4 regions of the Paenibacillus sp. sgz302191 genome follow, and region 1 is predicted to be linked to each of the others. Evidence: riboswitches for the same ligand, from Rfam matches in the RefSeq annotation. Region 1 holds a riboswitch; each other region holds the start of a gene.
What was found. A riboswitch is a leader RNA that binds a small molecule or an ion and turns the genes downstream of it on or off. The one in region 1 is predicted to bind cyclic di-GMP.
Positions count from the first base shown of each region.

Region 2: another riboswitch for cyclic di-GMP. It lies ahead of AC3G2T_RS09585 (transglutaminase-like domain-containing protein); the one in region 1 lies ahead of AC3G2T_RS22665 (non-ribosomal peptide synthetase).
Region 3: another riboswitch for cyclic di-GMP. It lies ahead of AC3G2T_RS10780 (putative motility protein); the one in region 1 lies ahead of AC3G2T_RS22665 (non-ribosomal peptide synthetase).
Region 4: another riboswitch for cyclic di-GMP. It lies ahead of AC3G2T_RS34995 (CpaB family protein); the one in region 1 lies ahead of AC3G2T_RS22665 (non-ribosomal peptide synthetase).

Region 1 is NZ_JBYLHY010000016.1:147,247-154,626, forward strand. It holds gene AC3G2T_RS22665 (non-ribosomal peptide synthetase) at 1-5,966, opposite strand, end outside; cyclic di-GMP riboswitch class I at 6,064-6,152, opposite strand; gene AC3G2T_RS22670 (aldo/keto reductase) at 6,437-7,380, opposite strand, start outside.
Region 2 is NZ_JBYLHY010000005.1:221,181-228,560, forward strand. It holds gene AC3G2T_RS09575 (response regulator) at 1-285, opposite strand, end outside; gene AC3G2T_RS09580 (collagen binding domain-containing protein) at 544-4,320, opposite strand; gene AC3G2T_RS09585 (transglutaminase-like domain-containing protein) at 4,769-5,575, opposite strand; cyclic di-GMP riboswitch class I at 5,589-5,677, opposite strand; gene AC3G2T_RS09590 (class D sortase) at 5,734-6,408, opposite strand; gene AC3G2T_RS09595 (MFS transporter) at 6,483-7,380, opposite strand, start outside.
Region 3 is NZ_JBYLHY010000006.1:102,905-110,284, forward strand. It holds gene AC3G2T_RS10755 (GNAT family N-acetyltransferase) at 1-378, shown strand, start outside; gene AC3G2T_RS10760 (RidA family protein) at 447-833, opposite strand; gene dapA (4-hydroxy-tetrahydrodipicolinate synthase) at 857-1,732, opposite strand; gene AC3G2T_RS10770 (LysR family transcriptional regulator) at 1,856-2,737, shown strand; gene AC3G2T_RS10775 (hypothetical protein) at 3,230-3,526, shown strand; gene AC3G2T_RS10780 (putative motility protein) at 3,872-4,081, opposite strand; cyclic di-GMP riboswitch class I at 4,101-4,188, opposite strand; gene pyrE (orotate phosphoribosyltransferase) at 4,257-4,898, opposite strand; gene pyrF (orotidine-5'-phosphate decarboxylase) at 4,940-5,671, opposite strand; gene carB (carbamoyl-phosphate synthase large subunit) at 5,688-7,380, opposite strand, start outside.
Region 4 is NZ_JBYLHY010000042.1:20,752-28,131, forward strand. It holds gene AC3G2T_RS34975 (hypothetical protein) at 1-537, opposite strand, end outside; gene AC3G2T_RS34980 (hypothetical protein) at 542-1,429, opposite strand; gene AC3G2T_RS34985 (ATPase, T2SS/T4P/T4SS family) at 1,432-2,742, opposite strand; gene AC3G2T_RS34990 (CpaE/TadZ family protein) at 2,739-4,235, opposite strand; gene AC3G2T_RS34995 (CpaB family protein) at 4,232-4,852, opposite strand; gene AC3G2T_RS35000 (hypothetical protein) at 5,060-5,263, shown strand; cyclic di-GMP riboswitch class I at 5,332-5,423, opposite strand; gene AC3G2T_RS35005 (S-layer homology domain-containing protein) at 5,701-6,816, shown strand; gene AC3G2T_RS35010 (glycoside hydrolase family 78 protein) at 6,822-7,380, shown strand, end outside.

The DNA.
Region 1 (7,380 bases):
GCTCGTTCCTCAAACAGCCCATGGATCGTTTGCTCCTTCGGATATTCCGTCTCCGTCCGATTGAAACCATCAAGCAGCACGCCTCTCTCTTCCTCCGGCACGACCTCGATTTTTTCGACCCGTATCTGCGGACAACGTACGATTTCACGGATAATCATTTTGATCTGCCCGGCTACCCGCTCTATTAAGTTTCTGTCATAGGCCAAGCTATTGTAGCGGAATTTGATTTGCAAATCTTTCCCGGGCACAATAATGAAATTAAAATCAAAATTCGTCTGTTCGGAGACCTGAGCGGACAGAATCCTCAAATCCGTTCCGTGGGCGCTCTGTCCTCTGACGGCCTCCTCCATCGGGTAGTTTTCAAAGGCCAGCAGGCTTTGCACCAATCCGCCTCCATGGGCAGTCCGCGACTGAATTTCCGCCAGCGGATAATAGTGATGCCGCTCAGATAGCCATGCCTCCCGCTGCATGTTGGCAATCAGAACCGGGAAGCTATCTTCCTTTTCTGTCCGGACTCTGACAGGAATCGTATTGATAAACAGCCCTACCATTCCTTCAACACCTTGGATTTCCGCCGGTCTTCCTGAGACAACCGTTCCGAACACCACGTCTTGGGTATTGTTGTACCGCTGCAGCAGGAGCCCCCATACAGCCTGCATCACCGTACTTAACGTAGCTCCGTTTTCTCTTGCGATGCTCTCCAAACTCGCCTTCAATTCCTCATTTATCGTAAAATCGTATTCTTCCTGAAAGTATCCCGGATTATCCGCACCGCTTTTGATTTTGGGCAGCGTGGCTGACTGTTCGTACTCCGTGAGATAGTTCTCCCAATAAACCGCCGTCTCCCGGTCATCCCTTTGTTCCAGCCACCGGATATATTGACGGTAAGGATACACCGTTCCTAATTGCGGGGTACTTTCATTATGAAGCGCACTGTAAATTTTCCAAAACTCTTTAAATACAATGCCAAGACACCAACCATCCATGATGATATGATGAAAACTCCAAATCAGCCGGTAACTGTCGTCACTCGTTTTAATCAAGGAAACTCTGATGAGCGGGTCCCGGGTGAGATCAAAGCCCTTCTTCTTATCCTTATCCAAATATGATTCCAAAAAGCTTTCTTTCTCGTTCTCCGTCAAGAAAGAAATATTTCCGAAACATACATCAACCGGCCTTTTCTTTAAAACGACCTGAACCGGTTTTTCGACCTTGTCGTAAACAAAGGCGGTCCGCAAAATATCGTGTCTTTGAACTATCTGCTGACAAACGCGCTCAAATAAACTTTTATCGATCTCACCCTTCAGGCTGAGCACGGCTTGTTCATGATATGCGCGCGAGCTTGGCTCCCTGAGGAAGTGATACAACATTCCCGACTGCATGGGGGTCAGTGTATAAATATCCGCGACATTGGGCCCCGAGTCCCCCATCGCGCGGTATACCTCTTCGATCTCAGCTATCGTAATGCTCTTGGAACTTACGTCACTGGCCGTCAGTTCCGTGTATTCCCGTGATGCGCAATGTTCGATAATTTGCTCCAGATTGCGTTTAAAGCCTTCCGCCAGTCTGATTATCGTAGCCTGTTCATATTCATGCTTGTGATAGGCGTAACTCAGCCGCAGCTTTCCATCGGTCACTCTTCCGTTAATGTCCAAACGGTAAGGTCTTTGCATGCCGGGTGAAACCGTTTCATCGGTAAGAACATCCGAAAGGGTAAATATCTCGGTATCAATATCCCGGTCAAACTGCCCCAGGTAGTTGAAGCTGATCTCAGGATGCAAATCAAACCTTAATATTCCCTCATCCCGAAGAAACGTCTGGTATTTCAAAATGCCGTAGCCGATGCCTTTTTGCGGAATGCGTCGCAGGCTTTCTTTGACGGCTTTAAGTCGGGAAGCCACGTCCTTAACGCCTTCCATATCCAAAATGACCGGATATTGGGCAGTAAACCAGCCAACTGTTCTGCTGATATCCATATCCTGAACGATCTCTTCGCGTCCGTGCCCTTCCAGGTTAACCAGTACCTTGTTTTCTCCCGTCCATTCCCGAACAGCCTCTCCCAGCGCCGTCAAAAGAACATCGTTGATTTCGGTATTGTAAGCCTTATTCACTTCTTTAAGCAGCTTGACAGTCTGGATTTCGTCCAGCTCGATTTCTATATGATCGCTATCCTTATATTTTCTGTCATGAACGGTACGATCTTGGGGAATAGGCTTGATCTCATTTTGTTCCAGCTCGCGCCAGTATGTGATTTCTTGCTGAAGCTCGCCGCTTGCGGCATATGCATAAAGCTGCTCGGACCATGCCAGGAATGAGTCCGTTTTCTCGCTGAACGTGATTTCATCTTCCCTCTCTGCCTGCCGGTATCCCGTAGAAATGTCCTCGAAAAGAATCCGCCAAGAAACTCCGTCAACAGCCAGGTGGTGAATACTTACGCAAAGATAGTCGCCATCTCTCGTTTTAAACAAGCCCGCTTTCACCAGAGGTCCGTGTTCTAAATCCATGCCGGACTGAAGCTTTGCGGCTGCTTCCTTAACGGAGCTATCATATAGCATATCACTTGTAAAATCCTTGACCTCCAGCGAGTACAGCTCGCCTTCCGTGCCCCGGTTGAACAGAATTACCCGTCCCGCCTTCTCCCTCACGACAATACGCAGTGCATCATGGTGTTCCACCAAGCGGTCGAACACTTTTCTTAACCTCTTTTCGTCAAAGCCCTGTTTCCGATGCAGCAGAACCGACTGATTGAAGTGATGTTTGGCTGCGAAAGACTGCTCAAAAAACCATCTTTGAATAGGAGTGGGCATAATTTCACCTGTTACCGTTCCTTGAAAAGCGGCATGTTCGACGGATTTCACATAAGCACTCAATTCTTCAATCGCGGGATGATCAAAAAGATCCTTCAATTGCAGCTTTAGCTTATAATCGTGAAGCTTGGACACAACCTGAATGGCTTTAATGGAATCGCCGCCCAGATTCAGAAAGTTATCCTTAATGCCAACTCTTTCGACGTTCAGAACTATTTGCCATATCTTAGCCAATATCTCCTCTATCTTGTCTCTCGGCGCCGCATATTCCACACCCGCATCCGCAATCGGATCAGGCTCGGGCAATGCCTTTCGGTCAATCTTCCCGCTCGGAGTCAGCGGCATCCGATCCAGCTGCATGAAGCTGGACGGCACCATGTAATCGGGCAGTGCTTGCATCAGTTGTTCCCGCAGCTCATCCGCTCCCGGTTCTCCTTCTGCTGTAAAATACGCTGTCAAATACTTTTCCCTCTGCTTGTCTTCCCTGGCGATTACTGCCGCCTCCCGGACAAGCGGATGCTTCAGCAGCTGCGTTTCGATCTCCCCCAGCTCAATGCGGAAGCCCCGGATTTTCACCTGATCGTCGATTCTTCCCAAATATTCGATATTCCCGTCCGGCAGCCAACGCGCCAGATCGCCCGTGCGGTACAGCTTTTCTCCGGCTTCGTAAGGATTCGCCACAAACTTCTCCGCCGTCAACTCCGGCCGATGCAGATAACCCCTGGCCAATCCGTCTCCCGCAATGCACATTTCCCCCGCCGCCCCGAGCGGCAGCAGCTTTTGGTTCTGATCCAGAATGTAAATCCGGGTATTGTCAATCGGCTTGCCGATCGGTACCGACGCATTGCCCATATCCTCTTCCCGGTACATCCACGCAGTTGCAATTACGCTGGATTCGCTCGGTCCATAGGCGTTCATATACGCCACGCTGTCCTTCCACCGCATGACCAGCTCTTTCGTGATTGCCGATCCGCCCGTCACCAGCTTTTTCAGCGCCGGCAGCCTGCCTGGTTCAATCCCCGCCAGATAAGTAGGCGGAAGCAGCGCAATTGTCATTTGGTTTTCGTCAATGAAGCGTACAAATTCATTCAGATTGTTAATCGTATCGCGCGAAATCAGATAAAGTGTGCCGCCTCCCAGCAAAATCACGAACATTTCCCAGACCGAGGCGTCAAACGAACTGCTGGCAAACTGCAGCATCCGGTCCGATTCGTTCACTCCCCATTTTTCAAGGAAGAAATGCTGGAGGTTGAGCACTCCCCGGTGCTCCACCATCACCCCTTTGGGTTTCCCGGTAGATCCCGAGGTATAGATGATATAGGCCAGGTCCTGCGGCTTGTTAACAGGCTCCGGATTGGCGCCGTCGGCCGGGTCTGTACACTGAAGACTTTCGCCATCCAAATCCATGATCGGGCCCCGGTAGTCGAGCTTGTCCCGGTAATGCTTTTGCGTCAGCAGTATAGAGGCACCGCTGTCTTCCAGCATATAGCGAATCCGTTCCTCCGGATAGTTTGGATCTATCGGCACGTACGCGCCGCCCGCTTTGAGCGTTCCCAGGATGCCAACGACCATTTCGATAGATCGTTCCACTATGATGGCGACGATATCGTCCGGCTTCACTCCCCGCCCCCTCAACACCTTGGCCAGCCGGTTCGCCTGTTCGTTCAGTTCCCGGTAGGTTAAGGTTTGCTGCCCGAAGACCAATGCCGGATGCTCCGCTCTTTGCTCCGCCCGCTCCTCAAACAGTCCATGGATCGTTTGCTCCTTCGGATATTCCGTCTTCGTCCGATTGAAACCGTCAAGCAGCACGCCTCTCTCTTCCTCCGGCACGACCTCGATCTGCGAAATGGGAGTTTCACTTTGTTCCATGACTTGAGTGAATAAATAATCAAAGTGGCGGATGACGTTTTCTATAGGGATGAGCTTTTCAAACACCTGTATCTGATAGTCAAAATTTACGGCTACATCCGCTTCTCCTTCTTGTCCCCATATCAGAAGTGTAAGCGCATTCCTTTCGTGATGATGCGGCATGCTTACGATCCGGCACGCTGCGCCGTTAAACGATTCTCTCGTTTCCTGTTCTTCAAAAGAAAGCGATATATCAAACAAATTTCCTTTTTCGTGGACATCCTCGTAAACCGCCCGATAAATTTCGCCGAAAGATATTTTCTGATGCCGATAGCACTGCATAAGCTCACGCTTGATGAACTTTATCAGTTCTTTGAAGCTTATATCCTGCTCGGGACTTATCCGAAGCGGCAGCACATTGGCGAAGTGTCCCACGGTCTGCTTATACTGCGCTTTGCCCCGGTTAAAAACCGGGACGCCGATCACCATTTCGTTTCGATTGCAAACCCTGCTGAAGTAAAGGAACAGTATGCCTAAAAAGTAGTGGAACGACGAACAACCTTCCTCCTTACAAAATTCAACCATTTGATCGTACAATGCCTTGTTTATTGTTAAAGTTTCCCTATTGCTCCAAACAGAATCGCCGTAATCATCATCCGTGTTCAAACCTCTGCTTAGCAAAGGCTCGGGAACGGTTCGATATTTGCTCTGCCAGAACTTCCTATCCTTCAAAAAGGCTGAAGAATTCAAATAATTCTGGTTGTCAGAGATAAAATCGGTATAGGAATAGGAAGGTCTGTTCATTTCCCCAATTCCTTGAGCCAATTCATTGTAATTTTCAAACATTTGACTGATGAGGAGGGCAAACCCCCATCCATCAATGATCATATGATGAACTTTAAGTAAAATGAAATATACACCCGGTTCGCCTTGTAATAATTCAAATCGAAAATAATTGTCCTTCGGTTGAAAAATTTTCAAAAACTCTTTTTTCATCCAATCCAGGCAAAAGGAATTCGGATCTTTCTTCCCCGAAAAATCATGAAACGGAGCTTCATAGTCGATTTCCGGCAGGATTGTTAAATAGGGCTCGCCCTTTTTATCAATAAGACGAGTTCTGAGAGAATCATTCTGCCTGATTAACAACTGAATGGACTTCTTAAAGATAGCCGTATCCAGTTTTCCTTTAACCTCAATGTACCCGCCAAGGTTGTAAATAGGTTTTCCAGGGTGCATACTTTGCTCGAGCCATATATCTTTCTGATAGGAACTTAACGGATACTCCTCGATACCTATCACGCTTGTTTCCATAACGTTTCCCCCTGTTCTCCGAATGATTTTTCGCTGCAATAAAAAAAGCCTGTTCCCATAGTTAAGAAGAACAGACGACAAATTTCGCCCAGTTTCCTTCGGCAACCTGGCAATCATGGCTGTTTATCCAGCTTTAGACCCATGGCTTTGTGTCCACCACTTTCGAGGTGTTTACGATTAACGGGAAATAACATAAGTATGTTGTTTTACATCCTTACCAGAAACTTGGCTTCATCCATTTACATAAACGGCCCCCTCCCATAGTTTTATACAGCCTTCCGGTATTCGCCGAGACTTCTGCACAACTTTAGCGGCTTAATTCCGTTAGCATGATGAATCCGCGATCCGCTTAGTTCGCTGTTCTTAGATCGATATACCTATGGAATTAATTGTATTATCTAAAAAATATCGAATTTTGTCAATAAATTCTAAGTTTTTAATAAAATTCATGATAAGTATATTGGTCACAATTACTTCGATCTCAGCACTTGGTTGGAAATGCTGCTGACCATCTCAATCTCTCCGGCTGTCAAGGTAAACTGCATCGCCTTCACATTTTCCTCGGCATGAGTTACTTTTGAAGCCCCAGGTATCGCAAATACGTTCTCTCCGTGGGCATTAATCAACCAATTCAAGGCAATCTGCGTTGGCGTTGCGTTATATTGTTGAGCCAACTGTTCCAACGTTTCAATCAGCGGCTTTGATTTCTGCAAGCCCGACTCCCGGAATGCCGCTGTCCACTTGCGCGGACCCGTGATCGACTTGACCAAGGATGGATTTTTGTGAAATTTGCCGCTTAAGATCCCTTGCATTAATGGGGAGTAGGCGATGATCGCCACGCCGAGTTCTTTAGCCGTATCCAAAATTCCGTTCTGTTCAATTCTCCGGTCGAGCAGGCTATATTTCACTTGATTCGAAACTAAACGAAGGCCATGCTCGCGCAGCACGCGATCGGCCTCGCGCATTTGTTGCGCGGAAAAGTTGCTTACACCCACATATTTAATCTTCCCTTGCTCGACTAAACTAGCCATAGAATTCATCATGGCGGCAACCGAAGCAAAGGAGTAAGGAGAATGCACCTGATAAAGGTGAATCGTCCGGTGATCCAACTGGCGGATACGTTCATCAATCGTTGCCGTGATGCTGCCTGCGGTGCGAAAAGCCGGCCACCATTTCGTAGCGATATTCGCCTGTGCCGCGAGCGTTCCGCCAATCTCATTCAGCGTGCCGGCAAGTAGCTGCTCAGACTGTCCGCCACCGTACGCTTCAGCAGTATCGAACCAATTAATTCCACCTTCCAAGCTGGTCTGAACAATTTGCCTTATATCCTCTCTCCGCAGCGCCGGCCAGAATTTCCCGACGAGCCCTTTTCCGTTGCTGAACTGCCAGCATCCAAGCCCCAGCGGTGACAGCT
Region 2 (7,380 bases), on a different contig from region 1:
CGCGTTCAATTCAAAAGCCTGCAAAGCATATTCGTCAAAAGCCGTAACGAACACAATGTCCAAATCCGGACAGGCGTTCTGCAGCATTTCCGCCAGCTCCAGCCCTGATATTTCCGGCATGTGAATGTCCAAAAAAGCTACGTCAGGCTGTAATCTCGCCGCCATCCGCAGCGCCTTTTCCGGGTCCAGAAAAGTGTCCACAGCTTCTATTTCCGTTTGTTCCTTGAGCATTTTTTCCAGTTGAATCAGTGCAAGCCGCTCGTCGTCAATGGCTATAGCTCTCACAAATTTCACCGTCCTGTTGTTTCATCACACCATGTATATACAAAAGCCCGACGCAGCATGACTTAAGGCCGTCGAGACTGACTTTGCCGCAGCAAATTGCGTACCGAATCGATGTTATAAAATAAGCTGTATATGGCAATCTTCCTACATTATAGCATTCCTTTTCAGTTTGAAGCCATATTGACGATGGTCAAATGCGAAAAACAGCCTGCCGGAACGATTCCGACAGGCTGTTAATTGGGATAAAATTACGCTGCGTTATTTCTTCAGCAATCTTTTTCTCAGGAGGAACCCAAGAAGGATCAAGACGAGGCCGGCCGCTTCAACGTACCGTTGGCTCGTTTCCCCTGTTTTCGGAAGCGTCGCTACCGGTCCCGGTTTCCCTTTGCTCGGAGAATTGCCGAGCGGAACTTCCTGAACGTCGATGTCGATCAAAACTTCCTTCTCATTTCCGTCCTTGTCTTTGACAAGAATAGTCAACGTATCTTTTCCGATATATCCAGGGTTCGGAGTATACGTCCAATGACCGTCCGGATCTATCGTTGACGTACCGTTCTTCGGCGGCTTGCCGATGGACGGAATGCCTCCGAGCGGCACGTCTACATCACCTTCAATCGGTGTGTCCTGGTCCGTCGTTTTTTGATCGCCCGCAGGCGTCGGAGCCGGTGACACCGAAGGTGCCGGCGTTGCTGACGGCGACGGTGCTACGCTTGGCGCCGGAGATGTCGACGGCGCTGGCGTCGCGCTTGGCGTCGGCGATGTTGACGGCGACGGACTCGCGCTCGGCGAAGCCGACGGTGTCGGCGACGGGCTCGCGCTTGGCGAAGCCGACGGTGTCGGCGATGGCGTCGGCGTTGACGACGATCCGCCGGATGATGGTGTCGGCGACGGCGTCGCGCTTGGCGTTGCCGATGGTGTCGGCGACGGTGTCGTCGTTGGCGTTGCCGATGGCGTCGGCGACGGTGTCGTCGTTGGCGTTGCCGTCGGTGTTGGCGACGGTGTCGTCGTTGGCGTTGCCGTCGGTGTCGGCGACGGTGTCGTGACTGGCGGTGTCGGCGTCGGCGTTACCGTTGGTGTAGGCGTCGGTCCCGCCACTTTAGCGTTCGTTAGGTTCAAAGTAAAGCCCGCCGTCGAACTGATCGTTACAGGATGGTCGCTCGAATCGAGCACGTATCCCGACGGAGCGGCGGTTTCTTTGATAACGTAGCTTCCTGCCAGCAGCTTCTTGAATTCGGCCGTACCTGTCGAATCCGTTGTCAGAGTGCTGATCAATGACCGGGATGTACCGGATATCCGGTACAAGTCAAAAGTTGCTCCGCTTAGCACAACAGTGCTATTGGCCGCGTCGACCTTTTTCACGGTTAACGTGCCTCTGACGCCGCTGCCTGTACCCGATCCGCTTGAGACACCGACTATGATGTCTTTGGTTGTGTCTTTGGTCACTACGCTCACATTGTTGCCGCTAAAGCTGACTTTATTCGAGACCGTATCCTGATCGTTGGCAACAATCAATGATTGATATTCAAGAATGTAAGCCGTATTAATCTCGTGCAGGAAGTTCAACTCGAAAGTTTGCTTGCCGTTATTGTCTGTAAGAATGCTGAGCGTATAATCCGTGCCCTTGGTCAACTCGGCTCCCTTGGACACATCTCCGTTCGCAGCAATTGTCGTTGCAAACAGATGGAACGTGTTCGGCAGCAGCAGTTGGTTATCGGTCGGCGTATCGACGATTTTCGCATCCGCTACCGTAGATTGACCGCGGTTGATGTTGATCGTCCAATTAATTTTATCTCCGTTCTGCACGCCGTTCTTGTTGACGTACTCGCCGCCCTTCGGAATGTTGACGGAGGCCGTCAAATTGTTGGACACAGGGTTGGTTCCATCAAACAATTTGGCCGTATTGCTCACTGTATTGTTGATAAGCTCGCCCTCAAGGGTTGTTTTAAAAACAATAAAGTACGGGGCCGAAATGGCTTGCGTGAATGTAACGACCAGCTTGTTATCGCTGCCTACCGTATAATTGTAGTAAGTATTGTCGACTACTGTGCCTTGAGCTGCATTGCCGTTTGCCGGGATCGTCATGTTGTAGACGGCAAGAGAACCCGCAACCAGCTTCTGCTGCGATTCCAAAAGATCCTCGACTACAGCTCCGTTCAGCGTTTTGCCGTTATAGTTTACCCCTACCGTCCACGTTAGCTGTTTCGTTGAAGCGTTGTAGGTCCCATACTTGAACCCGTTGTTCTTCACTTCGTTCCTTGGAACAAAAGTTGCAGACACCGTTTTCGTATGGGTGTTTGAATCCGCGTCCGTCCAGTCAATTGTCGCATTGTTGATGAAATCGGTCGTGCTTCCGGCCGGACTGATCCAGTCGTTGTTGAACTCGGTCACGTAGCTGATCGAGACAGGGTCTGAAAGCGGATTGACGAAAGTCACTTTAAAGCCCTGATCGGATGCTACAGTACCGTCGAGCGTGTAATCGGTTGTTTCCGCCAGCGTAACGGTTCCCTGCTTGATTACCAACGAACCCGGTACGAGGTGAAGCCCTTTATTCGGAAATGTATCCGTTACAACTACGCCGCTCATCGGCTCGTTATCGCCGTTAATCGCGATGTTCCATGCTACCGTTTTGGCTTGGTAGTTTGCCGCTCCGACGTTCTTGATAAGAACTACCTGGTTAATCCCGCGCGTAGCCGTCTTGCTGTCTCCGCCTCCGGACGTCACCTTGTTCGTAATTGTAGCATCGGTGATAACGCGATCGTTAGCCTTCGTTTGATAGGTAACTTTATAGGCCGAATTAATCGCGCTGTTGAACTGCAGCTTGAATCCGTTTTTGCCTGCAGCGGATGCGGCAGTCACTGCGTACTGAGCGGCAGGCACTTCGCTGCCCAGCAATTCTGCTCCTGTCGAATCCAGTGTAACCGGATATACATGAATGGAGCCCGCCACAAGATCCTGCGTATTGTCGAACAGGTCTGTCAAGAAGGCCGATGCCTGTGCAATCGTTTTTTCGTTGTAATTGTACTTGATTGCCCAGTCAATAGTCTGCGTACTTGAGCTGTAGCCCGTCGACGATTTGTCCAATGCGGTTCCATGCTGTACAGTTACGGTTGCCGAAGCGTTAACCGGAGCTTTGTTGCTGCCCTGAAACGTTGCCGTGTTTACGAACGACGTTGCGTCAACATCGGTAACCGGCGTCGTAAACTGGATACGGTATGCCGAGTCAATCGGGTTGTCTGTGAAGTTGACTGTCAGCGTATTGCCCGTATTGTTCACTGTGTACTTGCTAGGGTCAATCAGTGCTCCCTGGACAACACTGCCATCCAGGTTAACGCCCAGATCGTACACGGCCACCGTAACCGGAATCGAGAGCCCCGCAGGAATCGGGTCGGTTACAACCGCGTTCTGTACGGAATCGAGCGTCTTGTTCACGTCGATGGTCCAGTCGATGTTTTTGGCGTTAAAGCCTTGCGGCACGCCGCTTTTCCCGATCGTCGAAGTGATGTTCGGCTTGAATTTCAGCGTAAAGACTTGTTCGCCGCTTTTGATCGGAATTTTAATAATTTGCGTGGTGCTGCCTGTAACTCTTTGCTTATCGAATTGCGTGTTGAGTGCAAGGATGCCTCGTACGTTATCATGAGTCTCTATGTAGTTATTAAAGGTCATAACGGCTGCATGAGTATCTTTGTTCACGCTAAACGTTCCCACTTCTTCGTTGTCTATTAATAGCGGACTAGGACCGATATTATTGAAAAGCAGAAACTCTTGCGGTAACGTGAACGTAAATGTATCCCCGCTGTGGTAACCATGACCATTGGGGAGCGACCATGTGTAATCCAACTGTACTTTGGAACCTTGCTCGTACACGTTGCCCGTCACCACTTGACCGGCGCTGTCGTATACGGCTAACGACACGCTATCGATAATATTGCTTGAAATCGTCGCAGCGCTCGCTTGATTTAAAAAGCCCGCTCCGGAAATGCTCTGCATAAAAATCAAAAGTGCAATCAGCAGAGCACTTGTTTTTTTCTTCAACATTGTCTTTCAATTCCTCCATTCCCGGTTCAACCTCGCTGAAGTCAATTTCATAATTTCAATCGCTGCGCTCTATTTCTCTATATATTCCGGTCCGCAGCAACTGAAATAGCCGGATCGCGAAATTTCTCCGACCTTCATGATCCAAACCGATCAAGGGAATTGAAGTATGAAATTGACTCCGTTGCTTTGCTTCACGCTTTGTCGGCCGAATTGAAGCCTTTTCCCGCTTCTGCCTCCGGCGCCTGCTTCACTCCCTCCCGGTCGGATTAACTTTTCTTTCTTTTTTCTTTTTTCTCTCTGTAAAAAACAAGTCACATTTTGTATTCTAAAACTTAATACTGAACATAAACTGAACAAACAGCCGCAACAAAAAAAGAACCCGCACTCAGGTTCGAATGCAAGTTCCTTCATCTATTGTATTTCCCGCTCTCGGAGCGGAACTTCGCTTTTAATACATTTTGGTGATCGTATAGTTTGCAGCATCTTTCAGCATCGGCGTGTCTTGTCCGCCTTGTACCCGAGCCGAGTCGTACGTCGTATCGATCGTAACCCATTCGCCCGTATCTTTCAGGAAAACTTGATTCCATGCATGATAAGTTTCCGGCGCTTCAGCCGAATAACCCATAACCAGACGGGTCGGAATGCCTACGCTTCTTGCCATGGCCGCAAAAGTAGATGCATAATCATAGCAAATTCCCTTCGATGCGTCATAAATTTCATCCAAATTCGGGATGTAACCGCCCTCGACGGTTTGCGCTTTATCGTTATCATATGTAATATTTGCCGTAATATAGGCATAAATAGCGGTAATTTTGTCCTTGTCCGTCTCGGCTTTGGCCGTCAGTTCCTTGGCCTTCACAACCGCTTTGGTATCTTTGTTCCAATCGATGAGCGGAATGGATTGCAAAAACACTGCATTTTCGTCGTCCATCTTCAAATCGACCGTTTCTTGCGCGACTACTTTATATTTGTTGCCGCCTGTCGACTCCGCAACGAGAACAGTGTAACTGCCGTTGCCTAATTGCAGAGGATACTGGGCGCCTTCAGCCAGGTTATAATCAAATTTGACGTTCCCTTTGGAAATCCGGACGAGGGCTTTCGTATTTTTCGCATTCGCGTAGTTGACTGTAACGACTCCTTTGTTCAGAAGGCTTTTGTCTACTGCCGCTTGAGCGGAAGCTGCGTAAGTCCCTTTCGGTGCAAGGATCAGAAGAAGTGCAACGACCATCATGGATACAAAGGTTTTTTTGAACATAAAAAACTCTCCTTTCGGTAACTGGCTGCCAACTTAGCGCTTGCTAAGGAAGGCCCTTTAGTTTTGCGTCTCTAGCTTTCGCTAGATTTGCCTTTATCGGTGGAAAGCACCGAAATCTTATTTTTTTAATAGAGCGATTATATCATAGACTTGTCCGTTTAACTAGTCTTAGTTTCTATTAATTTTCCTTTGACTGCGATGCGGTGCGTCGGGTTTTCCATCGGATGGCATGTAATCAGCGTAATCTCGCTGTCTTTGCCGTTCCCGTTCAACACCCAGACATCCTCCGGGAGAACGTACTGTTTGCTTTCGACTTTGTACACGAACTGTTTGCTGCCTGTGTCCACTTCGACCAAATCTCCTACGTCCACTTCGTCCAGCCTATTGAAATTTTTGCCGTAAGTAAGGTTCCTGTGGCCGGCAATGGCATAATTCCCCACTTCGCCCGCTTTGCCTGTATGGGCAATGCTCGCAAGGGACAGCTTCAGATTGACCGGCGTCGCATCCGTTAATATCGGCAGCTTCAAATTAATCTTGTCGATGATTAAAACGCCCTCGATATTTTTCAGCTCCATCGCTGCCGGCATCGCTGTCGGCTCCGCGCTCAAAGGGATTACCGGCGGCATCTCTGCGGATGTCCCGGCCGAAGAAGGAGCGCTGACCGCCGCCGCATCCGTCTCGGGGGCCGGTTCATCGATATGGCGCAAATTTTCCTGCCATTGCCGCAAAATTTTTTGCTGCTGATAGCTCTCATAGCGATCGCTGACCGTCGGGTAAAGAAAAACGATGATGCCGAGGACGATGCATGCCAGGGAAACGATTTTTCTTATCATGCGGGTTTCCTGCCTTTGTTTAGCGCGATTTCATATCTATTGGGCATTATACCTCTTTCTCCTGGCAAAATCCATCACATCGCTTGACGAACCGCGCTTCCCGCTCTCGAAATCCGCACGGCCATAACTGCGGCAAGCAGGCAGACGAATCCCGCGCCGATGAAGGCAATGGTATAAGTCCCCATCCAGTCCCGCATCAATCCGGCGCCATATGCCGCTGCCGATGCGCCTAACTGGTGAGCGACGACTACCCAGCCAAAAATCATCCCGGCCTTTTCTTTGCCGAACTCTTTCGAAGCCAACTTCACGGTCGGAGGGACCGTCGCAATCCAATCAAGCCCGTAAAAGACCGAGAAAATCAAGAGCGACATCGGACTTGAATCAAGCGCATACGGCAAAAAGAGCAGGGAAAGACCGCGCAGCCCGTAATACCAAAAGAGGAGCCAGCGGCTGTCGAAGCGGTCCGACAACCATCCCGAAAGCGTTGTGCCGATCAGGTCGAACAGCCCCATCAGAGCCAGCAGCCCTGCGGCCATCACCTCCGGAATGCCGTGATCCCCGCAAGCCGGAATGAGATGCGTGCCGATCAGCCCGTTTGTGGAGAAGCCGCAAAAGAAGAACGTCCCCGCAAGCAGCCAAAAAGTTTTGCTGCTCATTGCCGACCGAAGCGTACGCAGCGGCGTAAGAAAAATGCTTCCTTGGAACGCATCCGGTTTGACGATCTCTTCCGAACCGTAGGCAGCGGCCCCTACGTCGTAAGGATGGTTCCGCATCCAGACCGCTACGACAACGAGCACGGCCACAACGACCGCCACTGCCGTATAAATCGAATACCTCCAACCGGCTTCCACCGTTATTTTGGCCAGTAAAGGCAGGAACAGCAGTTGGCCTGTAGCCGCGCTGGCCGTGAGCATTCCGACGACAAGCCCTCTCCGTTTGGCGAACCATTGATTGGAGACCGTCACACCAAGC
Region 3 (7,380 bases), on a different contig from region 1:
CGCGAGCCGTGGTTTCACGAGCATGCCCCCGGCTTCCGGCCGCTGTGGGTGTTGGAAAGCAGTGAGAACCTTTGCGGTTGGCTCAGCTTTCAATCCTTTTACGGCCGCCCTGCCTACAACGCTACTGCCGAAATCAGCATTTATATCGACGAAGCTTGCCGCGGCCGCGGCATCGGGCGCAGCTTGCTCCAGCGTGCGATAGACGCTTGTCCGGGACTGCAGCTCAAAACATTGCTCGGCTTCATCTTCGGACATAACGAACCGAGCCTGAAGCTGTTCCGCAGCTGCGGCTTCGAGACTTGGGCCCATTTGCCGGGCGTTGCCGAACTGGACGGCGTGGAACGGGATCTCATCATCCTCGGCAAACGAGTCGGCTGACAAAAACAAAACGCGTATGATCCGTCAACCTCTCTAAACTTTGACGATGATCATACGCGTTTTTTTAATTATTCGCTTACAACAGCCTCCGCTTCAATTTCGACCAGGAGACGAGGGTCAATGAGCGCCTTGACCTCCACCATCGTTGCCGCCGGTTGAATATCGCGGAAACTTTCGCCGTGCGCCCTGCCGATTTCCTCCCACAAAGAAATATCCGTCACAAACATTCTTGTACGTACGACATCGGACATTTGAGCGCCAAGCTCCTGAAGGGAACGCTCAATAATTTGCAAAATGCACTTCGTCTGCTCATAGGCGCTGCCGACTCCAACGACTTCGCCATCTCTCATCGCCGTCGTTCCCGCCACCTCAATCCTGCCGCCTACGCGGATTGCCCGGCAGTAGCCGACCCGCGGTTCCCAAGGCGAGCCCGAAAATACTTGCTTGCGCATCACGCCGGCTCCTCCTCCCTCCATCATTATACGTATGAGGCCAGTTTCTGCTGCAGCGCGCCGCTAATCGGCACCATAGGCAGCCGCACTGCGTCCGATGCGATAAGCTCCTTCTGGGCCAGCAGCCATTTCAGCGGCGCAGGATTCGGCTCGGCAAACAGCAGCCGGATAAGCGGAAGCAGTTCCTCAAACAGCCGTTTGCTATCGGCAAGCCGGCCTTCCCTGAAATGGTTGTACATGTCGACAAAACGGTCCGTTTCCACGTTCGCCGAAGCGCTCATAGCCCCCTTGGCCCCGCAGCACAGAGCGGCAAACAGATTCATATCGTCTCCGCACAGCACCGGTTTGGAACCAAGCCGCGAAAGCTCGGACACAAGATGAATCCCTGGAGTGCTGTCTTTCATGCCGATAACGCCATCGATCTCAAAAATGGTTCGTACCGTATCGAGCTCCAGCGCAACTCCGGTGCGATACGGAATCTCGTATACGATGACAGGCACGCCAACCTCCGCGACGCGGCGAAAATGCTCAACGATGCCCTGCTGGCTCGGCCGGTTATAATACGGAACAACGACAAGGGCCGCGTCTGCGCCCAGTTCTCCGGCTTTTTCCGTCTTTTTCACGGTCGAAGCCGTATCGTTGGTGCCTGTCCCGACGACAAGCGGCGCGTTCGTACCCGATGCTTGCCGTGCGGTTTGCGCCGCAGCAAACAGGAGTGCAAGCTCTTCCTCCGATATCCCCGGCGACTCTCCCGTCGTTCCGTTAACGATCAATCCGTCGATGTCATCCTCGAACAACTGGTATACCAAATTGTAAAAAGAAGCCACATCCACCTCCCGCTCATCGTCAAAAGGCGTAACAACAGGTACATATATGCCTTGAAGCTCTCGTTCAGTCAACATGGCGAACAACCTCCGAATAGTTAATTTTATCGTTACTTCACTTTAGCATGGAACCTTTCATCACTGTTAGCTATAATAAATGATAACGCTCATCAAAAATATTGATAATACGAGGTGGCCGGCATGGACTTAACTTATTTTCGGACCTTCCGCGAAGTGGCAAGGAAAAAAAGCTTCACCCGGGCAGCCGAAGAACTCGGCTACGCGCAATCCAGCGTGACGATGCAGATTCAAAAGCTGGAGCGGGATTACGGAGTGCCGCTTTTTGAAAGATACGGACGGCAGCTGAGGCTTACGCCTCCGGGCGAAAGCTTGCTGAAGCTCGCCGTGCAAATGCTCGATCTCTACGACCAGTCTAAGGAAATGATTGCCAGGCAAGTTAACGGCGCGCTGACGATCGGCACGATCGATTCCTTGGCCGCTTATTATTTGCCGCCTTATTTGCACAAATTCAAACAGCAATTCCCCGGTTTAAGCATCCAACTTTTGCCGGACGATGAAACGTCGCTGATTGCGAAAGTAAAAGAGGGCGATTACGATGTCGGGCTCATCCTCGACCAATATCCCGCCGACACCCAGCTTCGCTGCATCAAAGTTCGGGAAGAACCGCTCGTGCTGGTCGCCCCTCCCAGCCACCCGCTGGCGCTGGCTGAGCAGGTTGCGCTGGCCGATCTTGGGCATAACGAATTTATCGTCACGGAAGAAAGCTGCATATACCGCAACTTGTTCGAAAAGCTGCTGAAAGACCAGAGCATCCCTTTTCGCATCGGATTTGAGCTGGGCAACCTGGAAGCGATCAAGCAGTGCGCCATGAACGGGCTAGGCATCGCCCTGCTGCCCCGGATCGCCGTGGAATCCGAACTGGCACGCAAGCAGCTTGCCGTCATCCCGATCGCTCATCCGAATTTAAGCGTGGACCTGCAACTGCTCATCCACCCCAAAAAATGGATGTCCCAAGCGCTGCAAGCTTTCATCGACATGTTGTCGGCGCCTCAACCAACCTAAGCTCCGCTGCTGGCTGTAGCTGCCTCCGAAACGCTCAACGGCTGCCGGCCACCAGCAGCCTATTCCTCTGCGGGCTGTAGCTGCTGCCGAAACGCTCGACGGCTAGCGGCCACCAGCAGCCTTTTCTGCTGCGGGTTGTCGCTGGGTGGTCGTGGTCGACCGGCGTCATGCCGCGCAACACCGCACGCAGTGCGATCGATCCGCGTCATGCTCGGGCCGGCACAAACAGCCTGTAAGGACGCTTCCCGAGTTCTCCGCCCGAGTTGAGAATTGTTATCATTTCAATACTCGCATCATACCCCAAAAAAAGAAACTTATCAACAACCAGGTTGCCATAAGTTTCTTTTTTCTTTATGCTTTTTTGAGCGTCGACATGCGTCGGCGACACAACGCGCGCCTGAGATTTGCGGGCGTTGAGAAACGGCTTCGCCTGACTGGAGCCGCATCGTAATCGCATCCCCCGCCCGCCCTCGCTTGTTGGTAAGATGTACATTGTCGGCTTTAACTGCGGGAAGGCACTCTATCCCCACCCAATTAGAACGGCCCAGCCGTTTGAAAAGAGGCATAGCTCCAGCAAAACCTGCAAAAGTACAGGCTTTTTCGATGGATACGGCTCGTTTGGAGGAAAAGCCTGCGATTGTGCAGGAATTTCCGACCAAACTGGCGCTAACCCCGTATATGGGCGAAAAAAACTGTACTTTTGCAGGAATTTACCACGGCAAGCTCGTTAATACGAAAAAAACTGCACTTTTGCAGGAATTTTTCGCGGCAAGCTCGTCAAAGTGCTAAAAGCACTACTTTCTACAGGATAATACCACGACAAGATCGTCAATGCGCAAAATGCTCCGCGTTCTGCAGGAATTTACCACGGCAAGCTCGTCAAAGCGCAAAATGCTCCACTTTATACGAAAATAGACACAATAGACCTGAATTATTTTCATTCTGTGGGGTGATGTCCACGACGTCATGGGGGTTTTTGCAAGAATATTGCGCGACAAACTCGTAAATGCGAGGCTCATTCTACGTTGCCAGACCAATTAGGCCTTAACGAGCAAGTATTAATCCGGTGCGCGCCAAGCCACAAAAAAAGAAGCTCTCCTTTTCGAAAAGGTAGAGCTTCCCGGCTTTGTGCAATTATACACGAATGTCGATGCTGCTCCCCAAGTGGGGGGTGACTGAAGCGGCGGCCGCCGCAACTTGCTGCTGGGATTTCGCGAAATCTTCCAGCATCACGCTTGCTTGCGCCGTTTGCGTATTATTGATTTTTTTCAGCAGCTGCAGTCCGACTGCTTGCTGCAAAGCATTGCCGCTTCCGACCGCGGATAGCGGGGCATTTACGCTCATAATCTTCCTCCTCTCACCGTTCGGTAGCTGGCTGGCGTACGGCTGCAAGCCGATTAGCCCCTGTAGCTTTGCGTCAGACGCTTTCGCGCCGTTTGCCGTTTCGCAGATGTCAGGCAGAACTTTGCGCCCCTTCAGTATAGGCCATTTATCCTAAATCGTCAATTTCTGCGCAAGATTACAGTCCGAATTGAGCCGGATTTGCCCGCCAGGAGCGGAGGAGTTCCATGTCTTCTTCTTTGATTGCTCCTTGCTCCAAAGCTACTTCAAGCAGCTTCGTATAATTGGAAAGCGTATGAAGCGGCATTCCGGCTTCCCGGAAAGCGTCCGCCGCCTTATCCAATTGATAGGAAAAGATCGCGAGAACGCCCAATGCTTTCGCCCCCGCATCGTTAACGGCCAAAGCCGCTTTCAGCGAGCTTCCGCCGGTTGAGATCAGGTCTTCGATCACGATGACTTGCTGACCGGGCTTAACAGTCCCCTCGATCAGGTTCTCCTTGCCGTGGCCTTTGGCTTTGTCACGGACGTATATCATGGGCAGGCCCAGCTTCTGTGCGACCCATGCCGCGTGAGGAATGCCGGCAGTCGCCGTGCCGGCGACCACTTCGGCTTGCGGAAACTTTTCCTTGATCAGCAGCACAAAACTGTCTGCAATCAGCTCGCGTATAGCCGGATGAGACATGGTCAGCCGGTTATCGCAATAAATCGGCGACTTGAGGCCCGATGTCCACGTAAAAGGCTGCTGCGGGCGAAGCGTTACCGCTCCTATCTCCAATAATGAGGAAGCAACTCGCTTCGCTATCGTTTCAAGCTGACTCATGTTCTCTCACACCGTTCCTTTCGAATGTAGGGGCAGGCCCGTCAAAGCGCGACGGAGGCGATGATCGACTCCATCGCCGCTCTGGGATCGGCCGCCGCCGTAATCGGGCGGCCGATCACGACAAAATCGGTGCCCTGCGCGAACGCCTCAGCCGGCGTCATGACGCGCGTCTGGTCGCCGATATCGGCGCCCGCAGGGCGAATGCCCGGCGTTACGGTGACGAATGCGTCACCGCACGCCGCTTTGATTTGCGTCACTTCAAGCGGTGACGCAACGACGCCCTGCAGCCCAGCCGACTGCGCCAGGCGGGCATAGCGAAGCACGGCCTGCTCGACAGTGCCTGTCAGGCCGATTTCTTCGTTCAGCACCTGCTGGCCGGTGCTGGTCAGCTGGGTGACGCCGATGACAATCGGGCGTCCCGCTCCCGGAGCGAGGGCTTTGTCCACGCCCTCGAGAGCCGCTTCCATCATCCGCTTGCCGCCGGCTGCATGGACGTTGAACACATCCGCGCCGAGGCGCGTAATGCTCTCCGCCCCGCCCTTCACCGTGTTCGGGATGTCGTGCATTTTCAAATCCAGAAACACTTTATAGCCTTTATCCTTCAGACCGGCTACAAAGCCTGGGCCCGCAGCGAAAAACAGCTGCATGCCCACTTTCATATAGCAAGGGATGCCTTCGAGCTGCCGCAGCAGCTCCTTGGCCCCTTCGGCTGTCGGGTAATCAAGAGCGACCATAATCTTTCCGGCAACGTCCGTACGAGTGTAGGTACTCATTCGCACTCACCGCCCCTTAAGCATGCACAGGCATGGCACGGGAGGAGAAGTTGACCGCTTCAAGCATGTTGCAGAGCGCGCGGACCGTGTCAAGCGACGTCATGCAGACAACGCCGTTCTCCACCGCTTCGCGGCGAATGCGGAAGCCGTCACGCTCAGGCGTTTTGCCCTTCGTCAGCGTGTTCACAACGAACTGCGCCTCGCCGCCACGGATCAGGTCGAGAATGTTCGGCGAGCCTTCGCTCAGCTTGTTCACTGTCGTTACCGGGAGGCCGGCTTCTTCCAGCGCTTTGGCCGTTCCGCCTGTGGCGATAATTTTGTAGCCGAGACGGTAGAAACCTTTCATGATTTCAATCGCCTCGTCTTTATCTTTGTCCGACACCGTTACGACGACCGAACCTGCAGCAGGAATTTTCATGCCTGCGCCGATCAAGCCTTTGTACAGCGCCTTTGCAAAGTTCGTATCGCGGCCCATCACTTCGCCGGTCGATTTCATCTCCGGTCCGAGCGTCGTGTCCACGCGGCGCAGCTTCGCGAAGGAGAACACCGGCACTTTCACGGATACGTAGTGGTCTTCCGGCCATAAGCCGCTTTCGTAGCCCATATCGGCAAGCTTTTGCCCCATGATGACCCGGGTTGCCACATTCGCCATCGGAATGTTCGTCACTTTGCTCAGGAACGGAACCGTTCTGGACGAACGCGGATTCACCTCGATCACATACACTTCATCGTTGAAGATGACGAACTGGATGTTGACCAGTCCTACGACTTTCAGTTCGAGCGCAATTTTTGTCGTAATATCGATAATCTTCTGTTTAATTTCAGCGGAAACCGTCTGCGGCGGGTAGACGGCGATCGAGTCGCCGGAGTGTACCCCTGCACGTTCGATATGCTCCATAATGCCCGGGATCAGAACCGTTTCCTTGTCACAAATCGCATCGACTTCGACTTCTTTGCCGAGCATGTAACGGTCGATCAGAACCGGATGCTCCGGATTGATTTTCACCGCATACTCCATGTAGCTGAGCAATTCTTCGTCGGAATAGACGATTTCCATCGCGCGTCCGCCGAGGACGTAAGAAGGGCGAACGAGCACCGGATAGCCAAGTCCTGCGGCAACGCCTACCGCCTGATCGACGGACGTTACCGTACCGCCCTGCGGCTGCGCGATTTGCAGCTTGCTCAGCAGCGCTTCGAATTTTTTCCGGTCTTCAGCCGTATCGATGCTTTCGAGGTCGGAACCGAGAATGCGCACACCGGCTTTGTCCAGCGGGGCCGCCAGATTGATCGCGGTTTGGCCGCCGAATTGCACGATGACGCCGATCGGATTTTCGCGCTCGATCACGTTCATCACGTCTTCGAAGAACAGCGGCTCGAAGTACAAGCGGTCTGACGTATTAAAGTCCGTAGACACGGTTTCCGGGTTGTTGTTGATAATGACCGCTTCATAGCCGGCGGCTTGGATCGCCCACACCGCATGCACGGTGGAGTAGTCGAACTCGATGCCTTGGCCGATACGGATTGGACCGGAGCCGAGCACGACGACTTTCTCCTTGTTCGTTTCCGTTACTTCGTCCTCTTGCTCATAGGTCGAATAGTAGTAAGGCGTCGAAGCTTCGAACTCGGCCGCGCAAGTATCTACCATTTTGTACACAGGCTTGATGTTTTGCTGCAAGCGGTGAGCGCGCACTTCCGCTTCTTTCGTAAAC
Region 4 (7,380 bases), on a different contig from region 1:
TACGCCACTGATCCATCCAGTCGTTTCCCAAGATGCTCGTCGGAATGCTATTTCAAAATCCCCATAACGGGCAAACTCACGTTTAATCACCGATGTAAAAATAGGTGCCTGCATAACGAGACTTTTTTCATGTTCCTGGAGTTTTCCGAAGGTGTGAGCAATGGGAAGAAACATGCATGTTGTAAACGGAATGACCATCCACCAGTATCCGAAAAAAAACCACAAGACAACTAAATCCGCTAGGATCGTTACAGTGACAGCTATTAGGTTCATGACAAGAAATTCGCCTATGGACTTGACGCCGGCACGTTTGAGAAAAGAGATAAACGAGGGCGAAAACCACTTGATGAATTTTTTTTCTAATTCCTCATCGATTCTAAACTCAATGTTTTGTCGATTCGTACCACGGAAACCAAACTTACTTATTTTGCTCGATCCCAAGGTTGTATATTTTTCAAGCGGCTTTAAGATTAATAAGCCGATGCTAAGGATGACAAGAAATAATAGAAACGTTTTAAGGAAAATCAAAACAATCAAAACATCAGTCCTCCAATCTTCCTTTTGAATCTGCGAGGATAATCGTGTACCCAACCATAATAACCGTACCAAACATGAATGCTTCGCCAAGAGGCGTCGATTTGAAAAAAGCCAGATATTCCGGTTTCCATATAGCAAGGGCTACATCAAAAATCAAAATTAATATGGCTGTAAAATAGACAGCTATACTTGAATCTAATGTAAGTGCTCTTGATTGCATCTCCGCTTCATTGATTTGTTCGGCTTCTTCATGAAGTTGTTGGATCCTCTGGCCGAAGTAGCCACCCTGGACTTTCTCCTCGGCAATCGCATCGATGAGATAGCGAATCGTAATATTTCGGTAATGGAGTTTTGCAATCGCCGCCAGTTCGAGAGGATCTCCTTTTTCCTCAATTCCCGCGAGTAAATCTAGGATGGGCTTTTGAAATTTTTCAGACGTATCTTCGATACCGATACGAACTGCCTTTGCTACGTCCTCGGAGGAAGCAGCGTATGCCGTTTTAATATTGTTTAAAATCGTTGGTGTAATTAAATCGATTCGCCTTTTGAGCAAATAGCTTCCTTTGATCAGGCTTTGGGTTGCCATCCGATAGAGTACTAGGAATACCGCAATGCTCATGTACCACATATCAAGCTTGTACTGTACAAAATAGCTGATACCAAGGGCAAAGAATATGGTGGCTGCAATGAACATCGGATAGGAAATAATTTCAATACCGGATGAGAGATAATAGGAGGCAAGTGACATTTTCTCCAGCTCATTACTCTGTCCATTATTGGTCTGCTCTTCCTCATCGTAGAACCGATTAGTCTTATTAATTTGTTCTTTCATATCCCAGCGGGCAACAAAATAAGCAACTATAGACAAAGCAAGGAATAAGTAGAAGATCATAATTAGATCACCCTTGCCTTTTTTAACAACTCCCTTGGAATTAAAGGGTTATTCTTTGCCTTATTCACAAACCAATTCGGCAGCGGTGAAAACAACCACCCCTGCTCTGGGACACGCTTCCATACATCAATATATCCGCCCTCGTCATCCTCGAAAGATATAGAGTTGACTACTTTGATATCGCCCTCGGTTGCCATGCCAATCCCGACTTTGAAATAGAGCTTGAAAAAAGCCTCCAAGGTTTCCTCTCTCATTCCAGACATGCGAATGGAAAGAAAGAGCAACCGTTTCCAAGCCAATGCCATAGTAGGGGCATGTACCGAGCAACCAAAAGGATTTCCACCGGACGCCCCTCCCAGCATGGTGAACGCTTCGGGTCCGCGTACTTCACCCACTGTTCCCCATTCTCCGGACTCGCGAAAAAAGTTTTGAATCAGGGTGTCCAAGGTAATCGGATCGAAACCTTCCCCTACATGGGGACGTGTAATGTGAGAATGCCAGTTTGTCTTTTTCAGCCAAAACTCCGGTGTATCCTCAAAGGTTGTTAGGGCATAGCGCGGATCAGAAATCTTGTCTAAGCAGTTTCCGAGAAAAGTCGTTTTCCCTACATTTTGTTCGCCATAAACGAAGAAGGAAACCATGCACCAAGTGATGACTTCAATAAGCGCTTGAATGTGTTCGTTCGTAGTTCCATTCTTAATAAGCTGCCCATCGCTTAATTGGTAATGATTCTGTTTTCGAATGACCACAAAAGCCCCAAGTGGGTTTATGTCCCCGAACGATCCGTTAAGTCGGAAACGGTATTGATGGTCGATGCAGTTGTTATATGGAAATTTAACATTGAGGATCGAAGAATTTTTATTGAATAGGGCTTGAACGAATCGATCGGCCTCATCCTGGTTGTTAAACCGAACGGGCTGGCGTTCCCATCCGTTTTTACCTTTCGTGAATACCTTGTCGTAAGACACCATTTTTACATCTGAAAAACGGTTATCCGTCACGTAAGGCTGCAAAATCCCATATCCCCGAAAAGCATCGGAGTATAATAAAGCTAAGGCATCAATGTCCATACCGTCCAAGACAAGACGTTGATTGTGGTTCATCTCCATTTTGATCCAGATAAATAATGTCTCGTCCGAGATGGTCTGTTGTTTCGCTTCCTTCTTCTTTTTTTCGATATTTACCTGGATTAACTTGACGTTCTCCGTAAAACGATCTTTTAAACTGTCATCTGTTTCGATGCTTGATTTTATATAACCCCGAAGATCACTCCGGTTTTTGGAAATATCCAAAGTAGTCATACCCTCGTTCATGATGATTGCACCCTCCTCTTGAAGAATTTGTCAAGTACTTTACCAAGGAATCTTTTATTCTCGTCCTCTTCATTAAATGCCGGGTCTAGTTGTTTCATTGCCTCGATATATGGTTTCCCAATTTTCCTGCATAATTTGTGAAGAGGCTCATAGTTGGTCAGAATAAGCGGCTTTGCTTCTTCGGTAGATCGAGTAAATTCTTTACTCCGAGCGAGACGGCCAATCGGTTTTTTTTGGACCGCTTCTTGAACTAAAGAATCGTTCACCTTACCTCCTTCCACTAATTGATTCAGGATAATATCAACTTTATCTAAGGTAATTTCTCCTTGGACAAAGAGGTTCATATATGCCCTGGTGTGAACGAGCTTAGAGGAATCTGTAGTGATTGGAATGATAACCCGGTTGCAATAGCTTAAGAGTTGTATTCCAGCTGCCGCCGTAAGATCAGTATGCATATCAATTATGACGACATCGAACATCTGCCGAACTGTCTTGAGCAGCGTAATAAAGAACAGTTCCGAAAAGTCGCCCTGTGTTACAACATCGGGGTTTCCGACAAGTACCTTGATGCCGTGCCGTTCTACGAATATACTATCCAGCGTTTCAGCCGTAAGGTCTTTGTTCAAATAGGCTTGATAGGCGTCATATAGCGTCCTTCCCTTCGGATACCCGATATTCAGGTAATCTGCTATATCAGGGTTGACCAAGTTTAAGTCCATCAGCAGCACTTTCATATGCTGTCCGAGGTATATCGCCTGATTTAGAGCGAGGGTTGTTTTCCCATTTGAACCTACGCACCAATAACCGACAGCATGATTGAGAAAGCGGCTCCGGTCCTTGTCCACGACCCCCGTTCTAATTGTTGATGAAACTTCTTGCTGCCCGTTTTCTTTTGCTAAGTTATTACGTTCCTTGATCGTCTTGATAATGTTCTTTGAATCATCCGGCTCTATCGCCTCCTGCGCGCTCGATTTAGCTTGCGTGCTTACCTCTGTTGGGGCTGCTTCGGCTCTAGGTTTAGTATCTTCCCTCGCAACTGCTTCATGCGTCGCCGTTACTTCATTTACTGCTTCTTCTACCTCTCTCTCCGCACTCGGCATTCGCTGTTTAAGCTTTTTGAAAAATGGCGAGTCAGCGGGAGCGACTTCCTTTATTGTCTCTTCCTCTGGCGGATCAGGCTCATGAATCACTTCGGGAAGTTCAATTGCTCTTACTTGAACTGGATTATTCAGCATTTTGTCCGAGAGCTTGTCCATGAGATTTGGAAATTGTCCTGTAAACACGATAATATCGATAGAACCCTCAAGCTGTGCGACGTTTGGATAGAAGTCGATATTTTTATCAACAATAATAAGGTCCGGTATTTGCGAGGACATAGCTTCCATAAACTGGCCCAAGCTCTTGAGATTTACGGATGTTTGGTGCTCCTTCCCGATCCGATCCATGATTTTCTTATAGGTAACGTCTTTGCTGATCGAAAGAAAGATGTTCACGGTTTAGCTACTCCTTTCGGATCTGGTTCTTTCATTAATCGAATATCACCCTTTCGGGCATATGTATCAAATTTTTGCGCTTGTTCCTTCGACATTTTAACCGTAATGGCTTCTATATTAACTCTGTCGGAATCCTTTTCATCCGAGATGTCCAAGCCATCACGGTTCACCATAGCGACAATTGTCAGGTTTGTAAGAAGGGAATCTTGGAATGATTCCTTTTTCTCACGATCATAAGACTCAATAGATACTTGATCGCCCCGCTGGAGCTGCCAGGCCACAACCTCATCTTTATTAATGGCTTTTACGCCGACGATAACTTCTCCCGGTTGAATCTCTATGAGCGGTTTTAAGGCGATATCATTGCGACTCAAATATTCATCTTGGTTCATAGCTTCTTTGGCATAGGTACGATTAAAATAGCTCTCATCATCGATCATCCAGCCTTTTTTGTCTTTCACCTTCTCCATATGAAAGTAATCTTTCTTTAAAACTGAACCTTTCGGAATTTTTTTTGACGCTACCCATACCTTGGGGTAGGAATTCTGATTCACAAAATACATGGCCGAAATACCTGCTGCGATAACCCCTACAATAATCCATCTTTTATTAAACATCTAAATCCTCCGTTTACGTTTAATGGGGGTCTCTTGTCTACCAAACTACTCAAAATTCCTGTAGAATAATGGCACAAGAGAATTTATTACCAGTATATAAATCTATCAATCTACTAGTCAAGTAGTATATTAGTTTGTTAATATCTTAATCTACTAGTTGTATTGTATATTGATGGATTATATAATGAAAGGGCGAAGGTGAAAAATTTGTCAGATAAGTACCCTCTGAACATCGATGTGCGTTTCAAAAAACCACTTCAACGTAGAAAGGTCGACAAAGATATGGATATAAAGGACTCAGTTATGCAGGCCCTCGACTTATATTTCATACCTGAAATGCAGCAATTTATCGAAAAATATGGGAATGACGCCCCAAAAAAATTAGCCGCATTATTGAAAAAAGAACTATGAGATACAACATAATAAATGTTTTTGACATTAAAAAAAGCCCCAAATATGGGGCTTTTTTAGAACCCTTCTTTGGTAACCCGGCTATCATAGCATACATTTCTAATGCTTTAGACCCGTGGCTTTGCGCCCTCCCCTTTCGGGAAGTTTGCCCTTATCAGTGAAGTAAATTTTAGAATAATTAGGAAATTCGTCTTATTTACTAATGCATAAAACATATTACCACTTTATATATGTAGATGTTTGTCGAAACTTGTTGTCGAAAAATATATTTTTAGAAGTGTGTACGATCGTATGCCATTGGTACTATAATTTATTTTCAGAAAGTTATTGTTACATCATCAACTCCATTCATGGATAATACAAAAATAAAATATTAATTTACTTTTGTATTATATTATGATATATTCCATTCATCATTAACTTTAAGGAGTGACGACATGAAAAAGAAAATTTTTTTACTAGCATCTTCCATTATGATTCTGAGTGGCTGCAATAAGACGGTGATGCCCGTTGAAGCAAGCTCAGTTGATCAATTAGCTGTGGCTACCACTCTGCCCAACTTTAAGGACATTCAAGGTCACTGGGCAAAATCCGCAATAGAATTGGCAACACAGAAAGGGTATTTGGACGGCTATGAGGACGGAACATTCAGACCGGAACAAAACATAAGTCGGGCTGAATTCATGAAGATGACCGTTACCGCATTAAAGCTTGAGGTTGCCAAGTCGGGAAGTGGAGATAACTGGTATACCCCTTACATCAATGCAGCTGTGAAAGCCGGTATCCATCGATGGAACGACTTTACAACAGGTGACTGGAATACGCCAATAAGCCGCTTGGAAATGGCGAGAATTGGTGTCCGTGCTACAACGAAAAATTTGCAAAATGCGTCCGTACATATGGATGATAAATCCTTCTTGTATAATGCCACAAAAACGGGATTGATCCAGGGACTCGCCGGTGGCGAATTGGGAACGGATAAAGCGACGACACGGGCGCAGAGCGTGACAATCGTCGAGAGAGTATTGACTGCTAACAACGGTGGAAAATTGGAAATTGATAAGGCAGCAGCCAGTTTTGCAGAAATTGAATTGAGAGGCAGTAATTTTGAAACTATGTGGGGGATCCGAGTGAAAGAATTTCCCTTCACGTACCATGTCGGAGAAGGCTTTGAAATGGTAATCAATAAAGTTGTTGTTATCGATCATTCTGATCCAAACTCTATTTTTTCCAATCTCTATAATGATGGACGCATTGGAAATGGGGAAAACTCATACTCAATGGCATTCGATATCACAATGAAAAACACAACGAAGAAAGATCATTACGTTTTCTATCCTAGACAATCCATATCGATGGTCGATTTTATTGGTTCATTTACGCGGAACAACGATCTGAAACCTATATGGATGGATCAAGTTGGAGAGTATCAAGGCTGGCTGGGTTTCAATGGAAAAAAAGAAGACATTGAAAGAATATTAAAACTAGGCAACACACCCAGGGTAGATTTAAAGGTTCAGTCGGAGCATTTAAATTTTGTTATTGGGAAGTGAATTGAATGAGAAGAATATACAAGCCTATTAATTTTGTAGTACTTATCATACTGTCAATTCAACTTCTTATCCCATTGCTCGATATGCCAGCTTCTGCTTCGGCTCCACAAACAAAGAGGATTTACATTAATTTCGATAGTCTTATAGCTGACACTAGTCAAAAAGAATATGTATCCCCTGAAAGCACTAAATCTTTTACCTTTAAACTTGATGGTCAAGTGACGGGTGAAATAAAGTCTTGGAAGTTATTTGTTAATAACCTAGACAAATCGTCAAATGCTACGTTACAAGGTTATAATCTGAACATGGTTAATTTAGCGGGGCAAATTGGTGCATTATACAGCCAGGAATCTACAAATCCTGGTCACCATATATACAGGCTTCCTGACGGAAAAGGATGGGAACATACAGGAAAGTATACTCCCATAATGCAATTTGATGCTGATACTTCTACCTATGACGGAACAGGCTATTCACAATACCCGGGACTAATCCCTACGCAAGGACATGCTAGAAATAGTTCTACAATGATTGCTTATCCAGATGACTTGAGATATGACGGCT